DNA from 2 places in the Bradyrhizobium sp. 62 genome. Region 1 is predicted to be linked to the other one. Evidence: predicted binding sites of a transcription regulator. Region 1 holds the regulator's gene; the other holds the start of a gene.
What was found. Region 1 encodes LexA, which represses DNA repair genes until DNA is damaged. Its sites were predicted from a motif close to TGTTCNNNNTGTGTTCNG; they were not measured.

Region 1 (8,067 bases):
ACCAAGCAGGCCTCTCTTCTTCTTGAATTCGCCAGGACAACTTCAGATTCGGATCTTTCCGCCAAGCTTGTGAGCAAGGCCGCCGACCTGAAATCCCAGGCCGATCCGCTGCCCGACAAGGATCAGGGACCAAAGGCGCCCGACGTAACTCACGGGCAGCCAGGGAGCTGATCGATGCAGGCCGGGGCGCTCGTCGTTCTCGTCTTGCCATGACCATTGTCCTGCCGATCTGGCACGTTCTTCGGATCATGCCGCAACGCGCTTGATCCTGCCTTCCGGAACAATGCGGTGGGATGACTGCACCCGCTCGGCTGTTTTGCCTCTGCGCCCGCGCTCGGCTAGAAGACGTGCGGAACATTCGCCCGAACGTGCCGAGCAGGAGTTTTCGCCGTGGCCTTGATGCCGGTTTCCGACGCGCTTGCCGCGGTGCTGGCGGGTGCAGAGCCGCTGCCGGAGGAAATGATCTCCCTCGACCAGGCCTACCATCGCGTGCTCGCGCGTGACGTCGCGGCGCGGCGCACGCAGCCGCCGCAGGCGATGTCGGCGATGGACGGCTACGCGGTGCGAGCGGCCGATGCCGCGACGATCGATTCGGAGCTCACCATCATCGGCGAAGTCGCGGCGGGCCGACCGTTCGCGGGGATGGTCGGCGCCGGCGAGGCCGTGCGGATCTTCACCGGCGGCGTCGTTCCCGGTGGCGCGGACGCCGTCGTGATCCAGGAGGACACCGTCGCCGCCGGCAAGCGTGTCACGATCAAGGAAGCCGCGATCGCCGGTCGGCACATCCGCCCCGCCGGCGTCGATTTCCGCGAGGGCGACGTGCTCCTGCGCAAGGGAAGCCGTCTCACCGAGCGCGACCTCGCCCTCGCCGCCGGGATGAACCATCCGCACCTTGGCGTGTTCAGGCGTCCGAAAGTCGCGATTCTCGCCACCGGCGACGAGCTGGTGATGCCGGGCACCATGCCCGGCCACGGCCAGATCGTCTACTCCAACGGCTACGCCCTGCACGCGCTCGCCCGCAGCGAGGGCGCCGAGACCATCGACCTCGGTATTGCCGCCGACACGCTGGAGGCGACCACCGCCGGCATCCGCCGCGCCCGCGAGAGCGGCGCCGACATCCTGATCACGACCGGCGGCGCATCGGTCGGCGACCACGATCTGGTCCAGCAGGCACTGCGAGTCGAAGGCATCGCAATGGCGTTCTGGAAGATCGCGATGCGGCCAGGCAAGCCGATGATGCACGGGCGGCTCGGCGCAATGGGTGTGATCGGCCTGCCGGGCAATCCCGTGTCGTCCTACGTGTGCGCTTTCCTGTTCATGGTGCCGCTGATTCGCGCCCTGTCGGGCCGTTCGGTGATTCACCATCGCCGTGAACGCGCCGTGCTCGGCCGCGACGTCGGCGCCAACGACCAGCGCGAGGACTATCTGCGCGCGCATCTGGAGGAGCGTAACGATGGCACGCGCGTCGTTCTTCCCGTCAATCATCAGGACTCTTCGCTGCTTGCGAATCTCGCTGCAGCACAGGTACTTCTCGTGCGCGCACCGTTCGCGCCGAAGGCCGAAGCCGGCACGGCTTGCGAAGTGTTGCGGCTCCCCGTCTGAGCGTCCGGCAATGCGCGTTCCGCGAACTTTGCTCTGTTCACGGTAAATTAAGCAGTTGCGGAACATGTATCGAACATATAGTGTCCGTTCATGATTTGTTTCGAGCATGTAGCGGCTTATTGCCGAACTCTGCGTCTCGGAATCGGACGACATCAACCGGGGGACTTTGGTCGAGATGTTAACGCGCAAACAATACGAGCTTCTGCGGTTCATCAGTGAACGTCTGAAGGAAAGCGGCGTGCCGCCCTCCTTCGACGAGATGAAGGATGCGCTCGATCTGCGCTCGAAGTCGGGCATCCATCGCCTGATCACGGCGCTCGAGGAGCGTGGCTTCATCCGACGCCTGCCCAACCGCGCCCGTGCGATTGAAGTCATCAAGCTGCCGGAGCTCCAGGCAGCCGCCGGCAGCCGCCGCGGCTTCACGCCGAGCGTCATCGAGGGCAATCTCGGCAAGGTGCGTGCGAGCTCCAGCCTGCCCGCGGACGACGGCGAACGTCCCGTCGCGGTGCCGGTGATGGGCCGCATCGCGGCCGGCACGCCGATCGAGGCGTTGCAGACCCGCAGCCATACTATCAGCGTACCGCCTGACATGCTCGGCTCGGGCGAGCATTACGCGCTCGAAGTGCGCGGTGATTCCATGGTCGAGGCCGGCATCCTTGACGGCGACATGGCGCTGATTCAGCGCAACGAGAGCGCCGATACCGGCGACATCGTGGTGGCGCTGATCGACGACGAGGAAGCCACGCTGAAGCGCTTCCGCCGTCGCGGCGCCTCGATCGCGCTCGAGCCCGCCAACGCGGCCTATGAGGTCCGCATCCTGCCGCCCAACCGGGTGAAGATTCAGGGCAAGCTGATCGGGCTTTACCGGAAGTACTGATACCGGGCGTCCTTGATACCGGGAGTACTTCATACCGGAGGTGCTTGGCGCCGCGCGCGCTTCCGATCGGCATCGCCGGTCAGGGATTGGAGCGGATCATCGTCCGCTCCGGCTGGGTAGTCTTTCTGGTTCTGCACAGACTATCCGGCCCCTCCTTCGGCGCTGGCTCCTCGCGACGCCCACGAAGCGGAACTGGTTCGCGGCGCAAGTGTTCGAGGAAACAGCGGCCAGCGATCAAGCTCGACCGTTGCAGTCAAGCCGGCGATATTCGCGCACTGGCCTCCCGAATGCATCGCAACTCGCTTTGTTCCTATTGAATTCGGGAAAGATAATGTGATCGCGGCTCGCGGAAACCAGCCGCAGATTTGCCCACAACCAAGCAGAGCGTTCATGCTTCAACTCTGATAGAGGCCTGCGCCTCGATTAAGAGACGCGGGTTGCTATCCCAGCATGAGGAGCACCCGATGTGTGACTACAGCCTGCATGCCGTCGCGTCGCGCCCCGCCGAAGTCGGCGAGACGATCGTCACGACAAGCTTCCGCGGCACCTCGACGCGCGGCTTCGCCTCGGCAGCCGATCCGTCTGTTGCGGTGTGCCTGCTGCCGGGAACGGAGCTCGCCTTCACCGACGACGTCCGCTACGACAATCGCTGGATCTGGACGCGCACCATCAATTCCCGCGTGGGCAAGTTCGGCAAGATCGATCCGCACGTTCCCGACCGCCATCACGACGCGATCGAATTCCCCGACGGCAAATATGTGCTGGTGACGCAGCTCGTCGAAGGCCAGCGCGCGACCGTGCTGCAACTGCCCGTGACCCAGCCGGTGACGGAGCGCGAGCACAAGACGCAGATCATCGCCGACCGGCAGCCGACCGTCACGCACCTGCCGATCGGCTGACATAGCCGCCCTCCGGCTACGAGCTCGGAGGTCAGGATTGAATTGCCATCGCCGGTCGTGGCCGGCGAGTTGGTGTAGTTTGCGCCCGGCGAAATCCGAGCGCATGCACCGACCCACTGCGTCGCTCCGCACCGTCCGATCAATCGTCGGCCTGCAAGTCGGTCTCCGCCGGCGTCGCGTCCTTGATGCGGGGCGCGGTCGCCTTCGGCGCCAGGCTGCCGTCGAAATCACCCTCGCCAGCGCCGGCCGGCAACCAGGGGCGGCTCGTGCCTCTCGCCCTCACCGCCTGAACCACAAAGCCGTCACCACGCTGCGTTAGCGCCAGCGCGCTCTGGCTGGCGAGCCGCTGCCGATCGACCACCATCGCCGCGCAATCGGGCGGCGCGGGACGTGCCGTCACCACCAGCGCGGCCCGACTGCAATCGTCCGCGAGAGCGTCGACGCGCAGCGCCAGCGCGACCAGCCTCCCGTCGGCCAGTGGCGTCACGCAGCCGGATTCGTCACAGGACACGCCGTCGGCCAGCGAGGCTCTGCCGGCATCGCGCGGATCGGCGTCGGCAGCGAGCCATTCCTTGAGCAAAAAGCTGTCCTTGCTCGTCCTGATCAGGTGCAGATATCCGTCCCTGCCCCGCACCGCGACGCTGGCGCCATCCCCGGCAATCAGGATGTCGGGCTGCCGCGCCGACAGTCCCCAGAGGATCGCTGCCAGCAGGACCAGGGCGCCGGACCAGCGTAGCGGCGTGCGCAACAAGCCTAGCACAATGATTCCCAGGCTCGCCGCGATCAGCGGCGTGATCCCGAACGCCGGGATGCGGCCGACCGCGCCCGGCAATGCCGCGACCCAGCGCGAGACCGCGACCATCCACTCGATGCCGATCCCCATCAGCCACCAGAACACGCTGTCCAGCCCGAACGGCGCAGCAAGCAGCCCCAACAATCCCGCCGGCATCACCAGCGCCGAGACCACCGGCATCGCGCCGAGATTGGCAAGCACGCCAAACGGCGTGACACGGTGGAAATGGAAAGCGGCGTAGGGCGTGGTCGCAAGTCCCGCAATCAGCGAGGCCATGAACAGCATCGCGATCTCGCGGCCACCCCACATCGCAATGCGCGCGGTCGCCGAATGGTCCGGCGAGGCAAACAAATTGGGCATGCCGATCTGCACCAAGGCGACGAGCCCGAGCGTTGCCGCAAACGACATCTGAAAACTCGGATGCACCAGTGCTTCCGGCGCGACCGCCAGCACGATCAGCGCGGCGACAGCAAGCGTGCGAAAGGTGATGGCGCGGCGATCGACCATCACCGCGATCAGCACTACCGCCGTCATGAAGAACGATCTTTGCGTTGCGACCTCCGCGCCTGACAGCAGCAGGTAGAACGCAGCAGCGACCAGCGCGGCGGCCGCCGACCATTTCTTGATGGCGAAGCCGGCCGCAAGTCCCGGGATCAGAGCGAGCAGCGCCCGCACCGCGAAGAACACGACACCGGCAACGACGGCCATGTGATAACCGGAAATCGAGAGCACGTGGCCGAGACCGGAGATGAACATCGCATCGTTGACGGGCGTGGTGATCGCATCGCGCCGCCCGGTAAGCAGCGCGGTTGCGATCGCCCGGTTGTCGCCGTCGAGCGTCGCCCGGATGCGGGCATCGATCGCATCGCGCAGGCCTTGCATGAAGGCCGCATAACGCAGCCGCAAGCCGGCGGTCTCAGGCGGCGGCGCCACCGTGATCGCGCCCATCGCGAAGCCGGAGGCGCCGATGCCCTGGAAGAACATGTCACGCGAAAAATCGTAGCTGCCGGGCCGCACCGGCGCGAGCGGCGGCATCAGCCGTGCCTTCAGCTGAACGAAGCTACCGACCTCCGGCGCGGTGCCTTTGCGGACCGACAGGCGCACGCGCTCAAGCGTGACGTCGCTGCGTTGCGCCTCCATCGCAGTGACGCGCAGCACGAAACGATCGGTACGCTCGCGGATGTCGCGAGCCTCGACAAAGCCCGACAACGACACCGAATAGAGCGCCTTTGCCAGCACCGGGTGGGCGATGCGCGCCGTCTTCCAGGTCGCGACGGCAAAGCCGGCCGCGACCGCCGCGATCATGATGGCTGGGGCGAACAGCCGGCTCCGCCGCAACAGAGCCGCGCCAAGCAGGAGTGCGATGGCGGTAGTGGCAACGACCCACAGTACCGGCTCGTGATCGGCAGAGAAATAAAGCGCGATGCCGCAGCCAAACGCTACGGGCACCCACGGCAACAGCCGCCCGGCGCCAGCCTCGGCGCGTAGCCATGCGCGGAGGGTCTCGGCCAGCGAGGTCCAGAGGTCGAGGCCTGCAGGCGCGAGGCCGCCCGCGGACGCGGTGCGGCCCGCGGGCCACGTCCCTGCGATCCCCTGCGACCGTACCGGCCGGCCCGGCTCCGCCATTTCGTGCACTCGATGATACGCAACGAAGTCAGAAGCTACCGGAACGTGCAGGCGGGCGGATAGCGGTACGGATCAGGAACGAAAGGTTGCGATCGCTACTTTTCCTCTTCCATCGTCACAGCGACATCGGCCTTGGCCGACAGCCGGACCTTGTTGCCCTCGATATCGGCGACGAGGCCCTTGTCGATGAAGTGATGATGCCCCTTGTGGCTGCCCTCGCCGCTGTCCTTCTTGGTCAGCTTGATGCGATTGCCTTCGACCTTGTCGACGGTGCCGATGTGGACGCCGTCGGCGCCGATGACTTCCATATGCTCTGCGATGTTCTGCATGGTGGGTTCCTTATTGGGCCCACCCCAACGCGCGAGGTGCATGTTCGTTCTCTCACGAGGATGACGAAGTCGTGTGCTCCACTGGTCAGATCAGCGGCGCCTGCGACGAAGCATGGTGATTGACGATCTTCCAGTCGCCGTCCTCGCGCATGATGACCCAGCTCATCTTGACCGAGAAATCGGGGCGTTCGCCGGCGAGATCGAACGAGATGCTCGCGGCCATATTGATCAGATCAGGACCTGCCTGCGCCGCCTTCACCTCGGAAAATAACGCGCTCGGCTTGCGCCAGCGTGGCAGGCCGTTGAAATAGTCTGCGACGCCGTCCCTGCCCCGGTAGAGCTTTGGGTTGGAGCCGAAGAAGAACGCATTCCTCGCATAGAGCGATGAGAGCGCGGCCGCATCGAGCGTGGCGAAGCCGGCGCGCCATTTCGCGATGATGGCGGAAACGATGGCGTCGGCTTCGTTGCTCATTGTGGTCTCGCAGCTCTTTTCAGCCTTTGGCAACTTCCTTCGCGAACGTGTCGCGCAGACCGATGGTCCTGGAAAATACCGATCTGCCGGGCGTCGAGTCCTTGTCGCGTACGAAATAGCCCTGGCGCTCGAACTGCATCGGCTCGGTCGAATTGCTCTCGGCGACCGATGCTTCGACGCGGGCATCAGCGAGAATTTCCCGCGACTGCGGATTGAGGTCGGCCGCAAAATTCGAGGCGTCCGGGCTCGGATTGGCAAACAGCTGGTTGTAGACGCGGATTTCCGCGGGCACGGATGTTGCCGCCGACAGCCAGTGCATGGTGGCCTTGACCTTGCGGCCATCGGGCGCGTTACCGCCCTTGGTCGCGGGATCGTAGGTGCAGCGCAGCTCCACCACCTCGCCGGCATCGTTCTTGATGACGCCGGTGCACTTGACGAAATAGGCGTAGCGCAGCCGCACCTCGTTGCCCGGCGACAGACGGAAGAACTTTTTCGGCGGGTTCTCCATGAAGTCGTCCTGCTCGATATAGAGCTCGCGGCCGAACGTGATCTTCCGGGTGCCGGCAGAGGGATCGTCAGGATGGTTGATCGCCTCGAGCTCCTCGGTCTGCCCTTCCGGATAGTTCTCGATCACGACCTTGAGCGGCTTCAGCACCGCCATGCGCCGCTGCGAGGTGCGGTTGAGCTCCTCGCGGATGCAGAATTCGAGCATGCCGACGTCGACAACGCTGTTGGCCTTCGCCACGCCGATGCGCTTGACGAATTCGCGAAGGGCGGCCGGCGGCACGCCGCGGCGGCGCATCCCCGCCATGGTCGGCATTCGTGGATCGTCCCAGCCCGCGACATGGCCCTCGCGGACGAGCTGGGTCAGCACGCGCTTGGACAGCAGCGTGTAGGTCAGGTTCAGCCGCGCGAATTCGTACTGGTGCGGCTTCGAGGGCACCGGCAGCTTCTCGATGAACCAGTCATAGAGCGGCCGATGGTCCTCGAACTCCAGCGTGCAGATCGAGTGCGTGATGCCTTCGATCGCGTCCGACTGGCCGTGGGCATAGTCGTAGCTCGGATAGATGCTCCACTTGGTCCCGGTGCGCGGATGGTGCGCATGCAGGATGCGGTACAGCACGGGGTCGCGCAGATTGATGTTGCCCGCAGCCATGTCGATCTTGGCCCGCAGCACGCGCGCGCCGTTCGGGAATTCGCCCGCCTTCATGCGACGGAACAGGTCGAGGTTTTCATCCACGGTGCGATCGCGGAACGGCGAGTTCTTGCCGGGCTCGGTCAGCGTGCCGCGCGCAAGACGGATCTCCTCCTGGGTCTGGTCGTCGACATAGGCAAGCCCGTCTCGGATCAGCTGCTCCGCCCATTCATAGAGGCGATCGAAATAGTCCGAAGCGAAGAACAGGTTCTTGCCCCAGTCGAAGCCGAGCCAGCGCACGTCGGCCTGGATGGAATCGATATATTCCTGCTCT
Region 2 (8,067 bases), on a different contig from region 1:
TCACGCCCGCTGCACAAAACTGTCCACGACCTTCTTTTCCCCCGCCTTGTCGAAGGCGATGGTGAGCTTGTTGCCGTCGATCTTGGTGACGCGGCCATAGCCGAATTTCTGGTGGAAGACGCGGTCGGAGAGGGAGAATTCCGAGGTCGTGCCGGTGGATTTGGCCACCAGCTCGCCCTCGATCGTCAGCGGCCCGCGGCGACGCGAGGAGAAGCTGCCGAAATCGGGCGAGGACGACTGGGACGAAAACGACGAGGCTTGTTCCTCGAAGCTGCCGCGGCCGCCATTGCCGCCCCCGCCGCCGCCACGATTGCGATTGGCCTGGGCGCGCTGCCAGCCGGGGGTCGAATAGGTGGAGCCGAACGCTTCCATGTCGTCGAAGCGGGAGGCGCCGTAGCCGCCGGTGCCGCCCCAGGCCGAGCCGCCCTTGGATTCCGTGATCTCGACATTGGCGGCCGGCAATTCGTCGAGGAAGCGCGACGGGATCGTGGTCGACCAGGTGCCGTGGATCCGGCGGTTGGTCGCAAAGTAGATTTTGGCGCGGCGGCGGGCCCGGGTCAGGCCGACATGGCCGAGCCGGCGCTCTTCCTCGAGGCCGGCGCGGCCCTGTTCGTCCAGCGTGCGCTGGCTCGGAAACAGGCCTTCCTCCCAGCCGGGCAGGAATACGTTGTCGAATTCCAGCCCCTTGGCCGAATGCAGCGTCATCAGCGACACCGCGTCCTCATCGGCGCCGCTGTCGCGGTCCATCACCAGCGAGATGTGCTCGAGGAAGCCTTGTAGATTCTCGAACTCCTCCATCGAGCGCACCAGCTCCTTGAGGTTTTCGAGCCGGCCCGCGGCGTCCGCCGAACGGTCCTTCTGCCACATCTCGGTGTAGCCGCTCTCGTCGAGCACAATCTCGGCGAGCTCGGTGTGCGAAGTGACCTCGCGCTGGGCGCGCCAGCGGTCGAACTGCGCGACGACGTCGCGTAACGAGCCGCGCGCCTTCGGCTTCAGCTCGTCGGTCTCGACCACCGCGCGCGCCGCCTCGAACAGCGGAATGCGGCGCTTGCGGGCGTGGTCGTGCAGCATCTGCACGGTGGCATCGCCCAGGCCGCGCTTGGGCGTGTTGACGATGCGCTCGAAGGCGAGATCATCGGCCGGTGAATTGATGACGCGCAGATAGGCCAGCGCGTCGCGGATTTCGGCGCGCTCGTAGAAGCGCGGGCCGCCGATGACGCGATAGGGCAGGCCGAGCGTGACGAAGCGGTCTTCGAACTCGCGCATCTGGTAGGAGGCGCGAACGAGAATCGCGATCTCGTTGAGCTTGTCGCCCTGGCGCTGGATCTGCTCGATCTCCTCGCCGATGCCGCGGGCTTCCTCTTCCGAATCCCACGAGCCTGTCACCGTGACCTTCTCGCCGTCATGGTCTTCGGTGCGCAGCGTCTTACCGAGCCGGCCCTCGTTGTGGGCGATCAGGTGCGAGGCGGCGGCGAGGATGTGGCCGGTCGAGCGGTAGTTGCGCTCGAGGCGGATGACCTTGGCGCCGGGAAAATCATGGTCGAAGCGCAGGATGTTGTCGACCTCCGCGCCGCGCCAGCCATAGATCGACTGGTCGTCGTCGCCGACGCAGCAGATGTTCTTGACGTGTGTTTTTTCTTGCGCCGGAGGCGGCGCCTCCGCGCCATCGCTCGGCGAAGAATCGATGGCTTGCCGGGGCAAGCCCGGCAATGACGGATTGGCCGACGGCGCCTGCGACAGCAGCCGCAGCCACAGATACTGCGCGACGTTGGTGTCTTGATACTCATCGACCAGGATGAATTTGAAGCGCTGCTGGTACTGCCGCAGGATATCCGGATGCTCGCGGAAGATGCGGATGTCCTCGAGCAGCAGATCGCCGAAATCGGCGGCGTTCAGGATCTTCAGCCGCTCCTGGTAGCTCGCATAGAGCTTGCCGCCCTTGCCGTTGGCGAACACGGCGGCTTCGCCCGACGGCACCTGCGACGGCGTCAGGCCGCGATTCTTCCAGCCGTCGATGAGGCCGGCGAGCATGCGCGCGGGCCAGCGCTTGTCGTCGATATTGTCGGCTTGCAGAAGCTGCTTGAGCAGTCGGACCTGATCGTCGACGTCGAGCACGGTGAAGTTCGACTTGAGCTGCGCCAGCTCGGCGTGGGTCCGCAGGATGCGCCCGCCGATGGAGTGGAAAGTGCCGAGCCACGGCATCCCTTCCACCGCATGACCGAGCATCTGACCCAGCCGGTGCTTCATCTCGCGCGCGGCCTTGTTGGTGAAGGTCACCGACAGGATTTCGGATGGGCGGGCGCGGCCCTGGCTCAGGATATGGGCGATGCGCGTGGTCAGCACGCGGGTCTTGCCGGTGCCGGCGCCGGCCAGCACCAGAACCGGGCCGTCCAACGTTTCCACAGCCTCGCGCTGCTCCGGATTGAGCCCGGACAGGTATTGCGGGCCCACCGAGGCCCGCGCACGCGCTGCGATGCCGCCGGCTGCGGGCTGGTGGTCGGGGACGCTCTGGGACGTGATCTTGCTCGGCTCGGTCATGCGAATCATTTGCCCCCACGTTGGCACCGCGGGGTGGTGAAAGGGGAGCCTTCTTAACAGGGATTGGTCCCTATATGGGGCCGCGGGCGGAGGTTTTCCACGTGCGCGGAAAACCAATTTGTTCCTGCGGGTCAGGCGAATTTCCGGCCCTAGCGGCGCGGAACCATTGTTCCGAGTTGGCGATTGGTTCTGCAAGTGAGGCGCGTCAGGCGCGCCGATCGCAGACAGACATCGAAACAGAGGTTCGGATCATGCTTAGCTGGGTAGTGACGTTTCTGGTTATCGCCCTGATCGCCGGTATCCTGGGCTTTGGCGGCCTCGCCGGCGCGTCGATCGAAATCGCCAAGATCATCTTCTTCATCGCGGTCGTGTTGTTCCTGGTCTCGGCCGTTGTCGGTCTGGCCCGCGGCCGCACCAGGGTCTAGCGCGCTTACCGCTTCGAGGGCATCGCCACGTTGCGGCCGATGCCCTCGGGCCGTGGCACCGCGCTGTGGGTCTTGACCACCGCTGCGATGCGCTCGCTTATGTCTGGCGGAAACGCCGCCACCTTTCGTGAGCCCATGTCGATGTGAAGCGACATGTTCTCCGAAGTGGCCGACAGCCAGCCTTCGGCGGCGTGCCCCAACTCCTGGAACGTGTGCAGCCGCTTTTCGTCGGCCTCCAGCAGCCAGACCGAGACCTGCACGGGATCGCCCAAGTGGATTTCGCGCAAGTAGCGCACGTGGCACTCGGCAGTGAAGGTCGAGCCGCCGCGCTCCTTCATGTAGCCCGGCCCGATCCCGAGCGTCAGCCACATCTGATCGATCGCGCGGTCGAACATCACGTTGTAATAGGCCATGTTGAGGTGGCCGTTGTAGTCGATCCATTGCGGCTCGATCTGCATGATCGAGGCGCGGAACGGCGCGCCCTCGATCGTTGTCGCAGCAGTCTCCGGCATGTGTCCTTCCCCAGCTATGCGTCCGGTCGCTTGACTTGACCGGTGAGATGTCCTTTGCCACGGTTCGTCTCGTCGGGAGGAACGTCCGTGGGTACGACCATCACCAATAATCCGCCGCGGCCGGCGCCGAAAGCCCTTGCGAGCGCGCTGGAGCAGCTTGCCGCGCGGTTCGGCAACCGCCTCATCACCTCGCAGGCCGTCCGCGAGCAGCACGGCCATACCACCACATGGATCGTGAACCAGCCGCCGGACGGCGTGGTGATGGCGCAGGAGACCGCCGACATCCAGGACGTGGTGCGGATCTGCGCGAAAAACGGCGTGCCCGTCATCGCCTTCGGCACCGGCACCTCGCTCGAGGGCCAGGTCAACGCACCCGCCGGCGGAATCTGCATCGACCTGCGCGACATGAACAAGGTGCTCGCGGTGCATGCCGAGGACCTCGACTGCGTGATCCAGCCCGGGGTCACCCGCAAGGCGCTGAACGAGCATCTGCGCGATCAAGGCCTGTTCTTCCCGATCGACCCCGGCGCGGACGCCTCTCTCGGCGGCATGGCCTCGACCCGCGCCTCCGGCACCAACGCGGTGCGCTACGGCACCATGCGCGATAGTGTGCTGGCGCTGAAAGTGGTCCGCGGCGACGGCGAGATCATCACGACCGGCACGCGCGCGAAGAAATCATCCGCCGGCTATGACCTGACGCATCTGTTCGTCGGCGCCGAGGGCACGCTCGGCATCATCTCGGAATTGACCATCCGTCTGCGCGGCATCCCCGATACCATCGCGGCCGGCGCGGTGTCGTTCGAGACCGTGCACGGGGCGTGTCAGGCCGTGATCCTGGCGATCCAGACCGGCATCCCCGTGGCGCGCATCGAGCTGCTCAACGCCGCGCAGGTACGGGCCTGCAACGCCTATTCGAAGCTGACGCTGCCGGAAACGCCGCTGCTGCTGATGGAATTCCACGGCAGCGAGATCGAGGTCGGCGAACAGTCCAAGGCCTTCGGCGAGATCGCAAAGGACTGCGGCGGCGGCGATTTCTCCTGGACCACCAAGCCGGAGGATCGCACAAAACTGTGGCAGGCGCGGCACGACGCCTACTGGTCGGTGAAGGCGCTGCGGCCCGGCGATAGCATCGGCGTGGTCGCGACCGACGTCTGCGTACCGATCTCGCGGCTTGCCGAATGTGTCGGCGAGACCGAGGAAGATCTCAAGCGGCTCAACCTGTTGTCGCCGATCGTGGGCCATGTCGGCGACGGCAATTTCCACTGCTCGCTGGTCTGCGACACCAACGATGCCGACGAGATGGCCCGCGGCGAGGAGTTCATGCATCGGCTGGTCGAGCGCGCGCAGGCGATGGACGGCACCTGCACGGGCGAGCACGGCATAGGCCAGGGCAAGCAGAAATACCTCAAGGCGGAGCTCGGCCCCGAGGCGATCGATGCGATGCGGGCGCTGAAAAAGGCGCTCGATCCGCAGAACATCTTCAATCCCGGCAAGATCGTACCGGAGGCGTAGCGCGCAGGCTCACCGCCGTTTATGCTCGCTCCCTCACCACGGAGCAGGCAATGCAGTGGTTCGCGCGCAAGACGCGTCAAGACATCTGGGACGAGGCGATCGAACGGCCGCTCGGCGATATCGAGGCCGCCGAGCGCATCCGTGCGATCTGTGACGCCGCTGCGGCGAGCGCGGCAGGGTCTGCGCGCAGCGACAAGCGCGACAGCGAGCGCTACGAGCGCGCGGCGAAGGTCGCGATGGAAATCGCGATGAAGATCGCGGACGGACTGATGCGCGACGACGCAGTCCGTCGCATCGTCGATCTCTGCATGAAGGCGAACGACCTCAAGACGGCGCAAATCCTGTTTCGCGCGATCCATGCCAGCTGGATCCGCGAAACGATCCAGCGGGATCATCCGACATTGGCGCAGTGAGCGCAGTTATTTCGCCAGCCTGCGCACGGCCTCGTCGACACTGTGGAAGACGTTTTCCCGGGGCAGGGCCTCGAACAGTTTGAACCGCTCGAATGCGTCCTGCGCGCGCACCGATTCCAGCCGGGCCAGCGCGACCGTGACACCCTGTTCGCTGCACGCCCTGAACACATCGAGCAGGATCTGCGCGGCGGTGAAGTCGATCTCGACCATGCCGCTCGCCTCCAGCACCAGCAGCTGCGGAGGCGTCGCGCCGAGCACCTTGGTCACGTCGCTGCGAAAGCCGGGCGCGTTGAGGAACGACAGCGGCGCCTGCAGCCCGATCACGGCGACTCCGGCGATGCGCTCGCCGGCGATGTGCGGATGCGCCGGCCACCAGATCGTGGTGCCCGGCACGCGCTCGAACTCGACGAGCCGCGCGCGCGTCGTGCTCCAGATGCCGTGCAGCAGCGACAGCACGATGCCGAGGAACGCACCCTGCTGGATCGGCAGCACGATGATCAGCGCGGCGGTGGCGGCGATCAGCAGGAATTCGCTCGGGGATTGGCGATAGATCGTGACGATCTGCTTCACGCGGATGATGCGCAGCGCGACGAACAGCAGGATGCCGCCGAGGGCTGCGTCCGGAACGTGCTGCAGCAATCCCGTTCCAAACGCGAGCAGCGCCAGTACGATTGTCGCCGCGGCGAGACCCGCGAGCTGCGATTGTCCGCCGGTCTCGGCGACAATGCCCGTCCGCGGCGGGCTGGCATTGACCGGAAACGCGCCGAACAGGCCCGACAGCGCGCTGCCGGCACCCACGCCGAGAAAATCGCGATCGACATCGGCCGGCTTGTCGGGATCGGACGGGAACGAGCGCGTCGTCGCCGCGGTCTGCACCATCACCACGACCGTGATGACAAACGCGAGCGGCACGAGGCGGACCCATTGCTCCGGTGCAAGCTCGGGGAAGGTCGGCCGCGGCAGCGTGCCCGGCACGAGGCCTACGACATTGACGCCCTTGTTCTCGAGGCCGAGCGCGATCGTGGCCAGGGTCGCGGCGACGAGCCCGATCAGTGCGCCCGGAATTTTTGCGCTGATCTTCTCAGCGACGAAGACCACGGCAAGCACGCCGAAGCCGATGCACAACGTGAAGGGATTGCTGCGGCCGAGCTCGCTTGCGAGCACACCGATGCGATCGAGCGTCGGTCCGCCCGGCGAGTCCAGGCCCAGCACGCCCGGCAATTGCGACACGATGATGTGGACGGAGATGCCGGCGAGGAAGCCGACCATGACGGGCACGGACAAGAGATTGGCGATGCCGCCAAGGCGGAAGGCGCCGCCCGCCAGCATCATCGCACCGACCATCAACGCCAGCGCGATTGCGAGGCCCTGATACTCAGGCGAGCCGGCGGCAGCCAGCGCCGCCAGTCCGCCGGCGAAGATCGGCGTGATCGTGGAATCGGCGCCGCAGGACAGGAAGCGGTTGCGGCCGAGCATCGCAAAGCCGAGCGATCCCGCCATGAAGGCGAAGAAGCCGATTTGCGGCGCGAAGCCGCCGAGCCGCGCCGTGGCCATCTGCTCGGGAATCGCGATCGCCGCGAGCGTCAGGCCGGCCATCAAATCGCCCGGCAGCGAATAGGACGCGAGTGAGCGAAACAGCGGCCAAGCTGGCTTGGCGCGAGCGTCGTGCGGCATCGATGTGGAGTCCCCGGAAAGCCTGGCGTCAGTCGGTTAGACTACAGCATTTCCGTATCGGGAAGCAGCAGACGCAGTTTATCTCCATCCGTCGACGGAGGACAGATCTGTCCTCCGTATCTCGCGAGTGGGGTCTCAGTACCGGCCGCGGTCGTTGTGATAATCGCCGCCGCGGCCGCCGCCCATTCCCATGCCGATCCCGACACCGATGCCAATGCCTTGCATGATGGCGCCTGGCGGCGGGCCGCGATCCGGTGGCGGCGCGCGCTCGTAGATCACCTCATCAGGCGGCGGCCGGCGTTGCCTGGGCGGCGTGTCGACCACCTTGCGCTTCGGCGGGGTGTCGTCGACGCGCTTCTTGATCACGGGCGCGACCGCCGGGTTGACCGGCGAAGCCGGCGGTGTGGGCGTCGAGCACGGGCAGGTCGGGGCCATTGCGACGGCGACCGGGGCAGGAGCGGCCGCGACCACAGCAGGCAAGACGTAGTTGCGGTTCTGCACGCGGAGCAGCAGCCGGCGTGCGGTCGCAGCCAGATCGCTGTTGTCCCAGTTCGTCAGATAAGCCTCGAACGAGGCGCGGGTGTTGATCGCGGTGGCGCGCTCCCACGCCAGCATCTGGCGCCGGCGCTCCACGATCGTGCGCAGGCGCGGGGTACGGGTATCCTGGGCGTACAACTCGATATAGGCCTGATACGCCGGCACGGTGTCGTCGGTGATCACCATCTCATAGGCGACCATGGCCGGCTTGCCCTGCAAATCCTTGCGCCAGTCCTCGAGGCTGCGCGTGCCGCTCGCAAGTGCCATGGAGGATGCGCCAGGAAGCGCAGCCTGACTGCCGCTGCCGTCGCCGCCGAAGAACTTGAAGTCGGTCGTCAGCGACGAGCTTTCCCAGGGGATCTGGCGTCCGTCGGTCGATTGCGCCACGGCGACGCGAATGCGCTTGAACACTTCCTCGATCGGCAGATTGGGCTGCTTGGCGACGGTCAGCGCCGC

Region 2: a site for LexA is predicted at 2,713-2,730, ahead of IVB47_RS05810 (UvrD-helicase domain-containing protein). Genes of this name have one in related genera too.

Annotation. Positions count from the first base shown of each region.
Region 1 covers NZ_JADPIT010000015.1:933,086-941,152, forward strand. The annotation lists gene IVB47_RS14975 (hypothetical protein) at 1-171, shown strand, start outside; gene glp (gephyrin-like molybdotransferase Glp) at 391-1,602, shown strand; gene lexA (transcriptional repressor LexA) at 1,778-2,479, shown strand; gene IVB47_RS14990 (hypothetical protein) at 2,944-3,378, shown strand; gene IVB47_RS14995 (ComEC/Rec2 family competence protein) at 3,518-5,797, opposite strand; gene IVB47_RS15000 (DUF2171 domain-containing protein) at 5,893-6,126, opposite strand; gene IVB47_RS15005 (SgcJ/EcaC family oxidoreductase) at 6,212-6,598, opposite strand; gene IVB47_RS15010 (glutamine--tRNA ligase/YqeY domain fusion protein) at 6,618-8,067, opposite strand, start outside.
Region 2 covers NZ_JADPIT010000010.1:342,443-350,509, forward strand. The annotation lists gene IVB47_RS05810 (UvrD-helicase domain-containing protein) at 1-2,547, opposite strand; gene IVB47_RS05815 (DUF1328 domain-containing protein) at 2,790-2,963, shown strand; gene IVB47_RS05820 (thioesterase family protein) at 2,969-3,475, opposite strand; gene IVB47_RS05825 (FAD-linked oxidase C-terminal domain-containing protein) at 3,563-4,987, shown strand; gene IVB47_RS05830 (hypothetical protein) at 5,038-5,400, shown strand; gene IVB47_RS05835 (SulP family inorganic anion transporter) at 5,407-7,074, opposite strand; gene IVB47_RS05840 (caspase family protein) at 7,210-8,067, opposite strand, start outside.